Linked DNA regions of Prochlorococcus marinus XMU1412. Each later gene encodes a partner of the first gene's protein in a complex. Links are inferred from orthologs where the notes say so. Each region holds a gene or a part of one and is shown on either strand. Other genes may lie near its edges. The genes, in order: carA and carB.

Region 1 (3,288 bases):
CAACTTTCTTATTTTTAACTGAATTGTTCAAAAATCTATCATTTTTTTCTGAACGATGTGTATTTTTAGAGTAATAAGCAAAATCTGAATTTTTTTTGTACTCTTTATTATTTTTTCCGTGAAATTTATTTGAGGAGTTTTTCATAGATTCAATCCATTTTTAATTCTAAATATTCAAAAAGTGTTGATAATCTTTGAGGATCTTTTAAAAATAGCCAGCCAATAAGAGTTTCAAAACCAGTTGCTCTAGAGTATATGGTGGGGTCTGAAGATTTTGGATATCTCTTTGTTTTATTTCTAGCACGCCTAATTAGATCCATTTCATTTGAATTTAATAAATGTTCAATATGACTTAATGAATTTGACTGGGATTTTGCTTTTACTTCGTTTACTACAGATAAATGGAGGTCTTTAGATTTTAAAGGGAAATGAACATACCTTAGTCTTTGGTGGAGCTCCCATACCGAATCTCCAAGCCAAGCAAGTTGGATAACACCTATATCCTCGGGAGATCCATATGGAACCATGTTTTGAATCCAATAGTTCAATTCTTTAAATAATTTAATGCATCTTCAAGGCTTGACTTCAAGTTAAGAAAATCCCCTAAACGAACAAGTTTAATTGTTTGGGCCACTCTCGAATTGCCAACGACAGTGAACCCAAGTTTCGACTTTTTGCATTCTTTTGCAGTTTGAACAAGTGCTCCAAGACCCGAGGAATCTAAAAAATCAATTTTTGTAAGATCAATAACGAATGGAAGGTCATTTTTTAAATTATTAGTAACGAAAGTCTTAAATTGTTTTTCTGAGAAAGCATCAAGTTGGCCTTTAAAAGTAAAAACAATAATGTTTGTATTAACCTCAATGTTTCCTCTTAAAGAAACGGTTAACTTCTGGAAATCTTCTATGATCTAATACCTCCAAAAATTAATATATCAAATGTAATTATCAAATCAAAAGAAAACAATATGTCAACATCTTTCTAACATTAGAGAAACAAATTTTTTAAATAAATAATCTGAATCATGTGGGCCAGGTCCTGCTTCTGGATGATATTGCACACTAAATATAGGCTTATTATAAACCTCTAAGCCAGCTACAGTATTATCGTTAAGGTTATAGTGGGTAATTCTAACTATGTCCTTTGATAGTGAATTTGGATCAATAGCAAAACCATGATTCTGACTAGTTATCTCAATTTTATTATTTTCACCACAAGGATGATTTAAACCACGATGTCCAAAAGGTAATTTATAAGTTGAACCTCCTAATGCTAATCCAAATATTTGGTGGCCAAGGCAAATACCAAACATAGGTATTTCACCATATTCTATAAGTGATTTTGCTAAGTCTATACCTTCAGAAACAGAAGAAGGGTCGCCTGGACCATTTGAGAAAAATATACCATCTGGCTTATTAGAAAGAACATCATTTAGAGAAGACCTTGAAGGTAAAACCAAAACTTCACAACCATGGGATACAAGTCTATTTAGAATTGAATTTTTAATTCCAAAATCAATTGCTACTATTTTTAACTTTTTAGAAGATTCATCATATCTTTTTCTTAAATCAAAAATTGTTTGCGTATGACTTTTCCATAAATATTCTTGCTTTGTTGAAACAACTTTTGATAAATTTAATCCCTCCATCTTGGGCGTATCACAAATTATCTTTAAACAACTTTCATCAGTTTTATCAAGAGAGGTAATAACTCCATTCATCGCGCCACTAGATCTTAAAATTTTAACAAGAGCCCTTGTATCAATTCCATATAGACCTATAATATTTTTTTCAACTAACCATTGATTAAAATTCTTTTTAGATCTCCAATTGCTGTTATTAGATGAAAAATTTCTAACAATTATACCTTTAACATTAATCTTAGATTCTGAATCTTCAAAATTAATACCAGTATTTCCAATCTCTGGATAAGTAAATGTTAATATTTGCCCATAATAACTTGGATCAGTAATAACTTCCTGATATCCGGTCATTCCTGTATTAAAAACTATTTCACCAATGGCTGTACCAGAGGCGCCAAAAAAGAATCCTGGGAATACAACTCCATTACTTAAAACCAATTTCGCGTTTTTCTTATACGGATTGATCATCAATTTGAAATTAATTAATTTGAATGTAAATAATTTTTTAAAAGTAAAAACTTTTTCCAAGGTTCTCCTTGATTTATCGAAAATAAAGCTTTATTAAATCCTTCATTTAAATCATCCTCAATGCCTGCGGCCCAAAGCACTAAAGCAGAGTTCAAGGCAACTACATCAATGTGAGATTTTTGTCCTGAACCATTTAAGACAGACTGTAATATTTCCTCGTTAGAATCAGGATGAGAAACCACAAGCTTTTCGTTAGATATATTCTCATGGTTAAAGTCAGAAATATTTATTTCTGAAAACCGTAAATCACCATTCTCAACAAATACTAATTTATTTTCTCCTTGAAGCGAAGCTTCATCAAGTCCACCAGACCCATGAACGACTATTGCTCTATTCATACCCATTTTCAAAAGAGCTGTCCCCATAGGTTTTAAAAGATCCTCAGAGGCAACACCCAAAACTTGTGCATTGGGTCTTAAAGGATTTACCAATGGTCCAAGTTGATTAAATACTGTCCTTATGCCAAGAGTCTTTCTTAATGGAGCAAGTTTTATTAAAGATTTATGCCAAACAGGTGCGAACAAAAAAGTTATCCCAATTTCACTTACTGCTTTGATTACTTTTTCTAATGAACAATTTAAATTCAAACCAAGATTCAACAAAACATCAGCAGAGCCAACTTTGCCACTAGCACTTTTATTTCCGTGTTTTGCAATTTTTACCCCACAAGATGCAGCTACAAATGCAACTGCAGTTGAAATATTGAATGTATTAGCTCCATCACCCCCTGTTCCACAAGTATCTACCATATACAAATTTGGTCTTGCTACTGGCAATTCGCAAACATTTAAGAGTTCCTGAGCCATAGAACTTAGTTCGACACCTGTAGAACTCTTTGCTCTCAAAGCACTCAAAAAAGCTCCAGTTTCAACATCTGAAATTTCATCATTAAGCCATCTTTGCATTAAAGATCGAGAAGTTAATTCATCAAGGTCCCTTCCCTCCAACAAATTATTTAGGATTTCAGCGTTTGATAGATTATAAGACATTTTTTATGGAAGAAAAATTATGCGGATAAAATTCAATTTGAGGTATCAAAACCTGAGCCAACTAAACCCTTATTCGTATTAGAAGGCCTAAAGCTTTTTGACCAAATAGTTTTTGTTTTTGAAAAAAGT
Region 2 (4,226 bases), 130 kb from region 1 along the record:
GTACAAAAAGGACTTAATAGAGCTATGAAAGATAGAACAGTTATTGTAATTGCTCATAGATTAGCCACTACTCAAGAGGCCAATAAAATAGTAGTTTTCGATAAAGGTGAAATTATTGAAGTTGGGAAACATATCGATTTAATAAATAAACCTGGAATTTATAAAGAATTATGTGAAAAACAATTGATTAAAAAATAATAGCTCTATTTTATTTATTAAAAAAGTAAATCCATGAGCGAAAACACAAATGATTCTGCAAATCCAGTTCTAACCTTTGAAGGCAAAAAATATTTAATAAATGAACTTTCTAATGAAATAAAAGAATCTATAAAAGTACTACAAATAGCAGAGACACAACTTAAGATGCATCAAGATACTCTCAAATTACTTTCAATTAGTCGAAACACTTTAGTTAATCAATTAAGAGAACAACTGAAAAACTTAGAATAAAATTTTAATAATTATGGATTTCTTGTAGAGAGTAAGTATTAATCTTTTTATATTGCAGAGCTTTGATCGCCTTAATCGCTGCCTTTGCTCCACGAATAGTTGTAAAAGTTGGAATATTATATTCTAAAGCAGCACGTCTTAAATAAGCATCATCATGAATAGCCTGTGAGTCAATTGGAGTATTAATTATTAATTGAACAAGTCCCGAACGTATTAGGTCCTCAATATTAGGTCTTCCTTCATGAACTTTTAGCACTTCTCCAACTTGAATTCCTAAATTCACCAAATACGCAGCTGTACCTTTTGTTGCGATTAATTTAAATCCTAAAATCAAAAGTTCTCTAGCAACTTCCTCAAGATTTTTTTTATCCAAATCATTTGTAGATAGAAAAGCTACTCCTTCTGAAGGAACACCATTACCTGCTGCCAATTCCGACTTGGCATAAGCAATTCCAAAATCTTTAGCTAAACCCATTACTTCTCCAGTAGATCTCATTTCAGGACCAAGTAATGTATCAGATCCAGGAAATCTTTTAAAAGGTAAAACGGCTTCTTTTACTGCCTGATATTTTGGGGAAAATTCTTCTGTAAAATTAAGATCTTCTAATGTAAAGCCTTGCATTAACTGAGTAGCTAATTTTGCAACTGGTTTACCTATGGCTTTTGAAACAAATGGAACTGTCCTGGATGCTCTTGGATTTGCTTCAAGAATAAATAGTTTATTTTTTTTATTATTTGTATTTATTACTGCAAATTGCAAATTAATTAAACCAACAACATTTAATCTTTGTGCAATTAATTTAGTCCAGTTCCTTACATTTTCTATTGTGGATGATGAGAGAGAAATGGACGGTAAGCAACAAGCTGAATCTCCTGAATGAATTCCTGCAGGTTCCACATGTTCCATTAGGCCAGCAATTACAACCGACCCCTCTGAATCGCATAAAGCATCAACATCTATCTCAATTGCATTATTCAAATATTGATCAAGAAGGATTGGATGATCAGGTGATACCTTAACTGCTTCAGAAATATATCTCGATAATTCATTCTGATCATTAACAATTTCCATTGCCCTTCCACCTAAAACATAAGAAGGTCTTACAACCAAAGGAAATCCTATATTTTTTGCTACTATTTCTGCTTCATTTTGATTACGTGCAATACCGTTTAAAGGTTGTCTGATACTTAATTCTTCAAGAATTTTTGTAAATTCCTCTCTATCTTCTGCTAAATCGATAGATATGGGAGAAGTACCAAGAATTTTTGATCCAGTTCTGACCCCATCCTTAGATTTAAGCCATTCAAATAAAGGTAATGATAATTTCAGTGGAGTTTGACCTCCAAATTGAACAATCAAACCATAAGGATTTTCAGCTTCTATTATGTTGAGCACATCCTCCAAAGTTACAGGCTCAAAATATAAAATATCGCTAGTATCATAATCTGTTGATACAGTTTCAGGGTTACTATTAACCATTATTGTTTTATAACCATTTGTAGAAGCTTGATATGATGCATGACAACAACAATAATCAAATTCTATTCCCTGACCAATTCTGTTAGGACCTCCTCCTAAAATCATAATTTTTTCTGATTTACTATTTTCTGAAATCTCGTTATCAAAAATTTGAGAATTAAAATTAATGAAAGATTCTTCGTAAGTTGAATAATGATAGGGAGTTGATGATGAGAATTCTGCTGAACAAGTATCAACAGTTTTATAGATTGGAATTATATCAAGTTTTTTTCTATATCTTCTTACTTCAAAAAACTCAGAGTTAGTTAACTTAGCTATCTGTTGATCTGAAAACCCTAATTGTTTAGCATGTAACATCAAATCCCTATCAAGAGTATAAAGTTCCTTATCTTTCAAAAAATCATTTTCAAAATTAAAGATATTACGTAATTTTTCGATAAACCATAAATCTATATTTGTAACTTCTTGAATATAAGTATTAGTTTTACCAAGCTGCATAGCTTTTTTAATTAGGAGAATTCTTTCAGATGTAGGGTTTCTTAAAATATTTTCAATTTGACTCTCATTTTTTAATTCATCTTGTGAATCACATTCCCATCCAAAAACACCTACTTCTAAAGACCTTAATGCTTTCTGAAATGATTCTTCAAAAGAACGGCCTATTGCCATTGACTCACCCACAGATTTCATGGCAGTGCTTAAAGTATTTGAAGAGCCTTTAAACTTTTCAAAGGCAAATCTTGGGATCTTAGTAACTACATAATCAATTGATGGCTCAAAACATGCAGGTGTTTTTTTTGTAATGTCATTAATAATCTCATCAAGTGTAAAGCCCACCGATAATAAAGCTGCAATCTTAGCTATGGGGAATCCAGTTGCTTTACTTGCTAAAGCAGAGGATCTACTAACGCGGGGATTCATTTCTATAACAATTACTTCTCCATTAGATGGATTTATTGCAAATTGAATATTACTTCCTCCTGTTTCAACTCCTACTTCTTTAATGATTTTCAATGACAAATCCCTTAATCTCTGATACTCCTTATCTGTTAAAGTCTGTGCAGGTGCTACAGTAATCGAATCTCCAGTGTGAACACCCATTGGGTCTAAATTTTCAATGCTGCAAACTATTACTACATTGTCAGCAGTGTCTCTCATTACCTCAAGTTCAAATTCTTTCCATCCAATAAGTGATTTTTCAATCAATATTTGATTACTTGGACTTTCCTCTAAACCTGATTTACACAACTCAAAAAATTCTTCAAGGTTAAAAGCAATTCCACCACCTACTCCACCTAATGTAAAAGCAGGCCTTATAATAAGAGGATAAGAATTAATTTTTTTGGCTACCTCTTTAGCTTCCTCCAGATTAGATGCGATACCAGAAGGACAAACATTTACATTTATTTTCTCCATTGATTCTTTAAATAATTTTCTATCTTCAGCTTTATTAATAGCTTTTAAATCAGCACCAATTAATTCAATATTATTTTGCTTTAAAAAATTTGATTCTGATAATTTAACCGCAAGATTCAAAGCGGTTTGACCTCCCATAGTAGGTAGAATCGCATCGGGTTTTTCTCTTAAAATGATCTGAGAAACAATTTCAGGAGTCAATGGCTCAATATATGTTTTGTTTGCGATCTCAGGATCAGTCATTATTGATGCTGGATTTGAATTTATTAAGACGATTTCATAACCAGAATTTCTTAAAGCTTTGCAAGCTTGAGTGCCAGAGTAATCAAATTCGCATGCTTGTCCTATAACAATCGGTCCCGAACCTAGAATAAGAATTTTTTTTAGATCACCTCTTTGAGGCATAATTTAAACCCTTCATTTATCTTATGCTACTTATAAATCTTCAGATGTTAATCAACTTACTTGAAAAGAAACATTTGTTTCTATAGTATTGAAAGAAATTAATAATTTATGAGCGAACTTCAGCGACTTAAAAATTTGTTGCCTCCAGAGAATGAAAGTTGGGTATTTGTTGAAGCTGCTGCCGCTATAGACCCACCTTTAATAACACTTGAGGAAATCGGTCGTGACGAAGTAGAAATTCAAATAGATTTAGATGAATGGGATAACTTTGCTATTGATCACAGAAATCTATTATTTTGGCACGAGGTTGGGAAAATTCAAAATGACACAATTCCCAGAGATGGATGGGAAATGGCTGCTCTCGCAATAGGTCTTGGAGGTGCTATTGGAGAGTTGTGGGTACAAGATGGTTTACTTTTATTACTTGCTCTTGGTTTGTCAAGTTTTGCAGGCTATAGATTATATTTAAAAAATA

What was found.
Region 2: the proteins of carA (region 1) and carB are in contact, whole or in part, in a solved structure (PDB 1KEE), measured with the Escherichia coli proteins. The link is inferred for Prochlorococcus marinus XMU1412 from one-to-one orthologs.

The regions. Positions count from the first base shown.
Region 1 is NZ_JAAORJ010000002.1:302,226-305,513, reverse strand. The notes cover bases 41-2,998. They hold carA (glutamine-hydrolyzing carbamoyl-phosphate synthase small subunit), read right to left. Parts: upstream 2,111-2,998; coding sequence 971-2,110; downstream 41-970. Other genes in these bases: trpD (anthranilate phosphoribosyltransferase), read right to left, coding at 2,125-2,998; HA152_RS04550 (STAS domain-containing protein), read right to left, coding at 545-844; HA152_RS04555 (Mini-ribonuclease 3), read right to left, coding at 150-548; rlmB (23S rRNA (guanosine(2251)-2'-O)-methyltransferase RlmB), read right to left, coding at 41-145. In the rest of the region: more of rlmB, read right to left, coding at 1-40; more of trpD, read right to left, coding at 2,999-3,159; HA152_RS04535 (DUF3288 family protein), read right to left, coding at 3,192-3,288. UniProt on the Escherichia coli protein: Small subunit of the glutamine-dependent carbamoyl phosphate synthetase (CPSase).
Region 2 is NZ_JAAORJ010000002.1:428,410-432,635, forward strand. Bases 255-4,150 are described here. They hold carB (carbamoyl-phosphate synthase large subunit), read right to left. Parts: upstream 3,752-4,150; coding sequence 455-3,751; downstream 255-454. Other genes in these bases: HA152_RS05220 (DUF6447 family protein), read left to right, coding at 255-450; HA152_RS05230 (DUF3318 domain-containing protein), read left to right, coding at 3,860-4,150. Outside these bases: HA152_RS05215 (ABC transporter ATP-binding protein), read left to right, coding at 1-198; more of HA152_RS05220, read left to right, coding at 232-254; more of HA152_RS05230, read left to right, coding at 4,151-4,226. UniProt on the Escherichia coli protein: Large subunit of the glutamine-dependent carbamoyl phosphate synthetase (CPSase).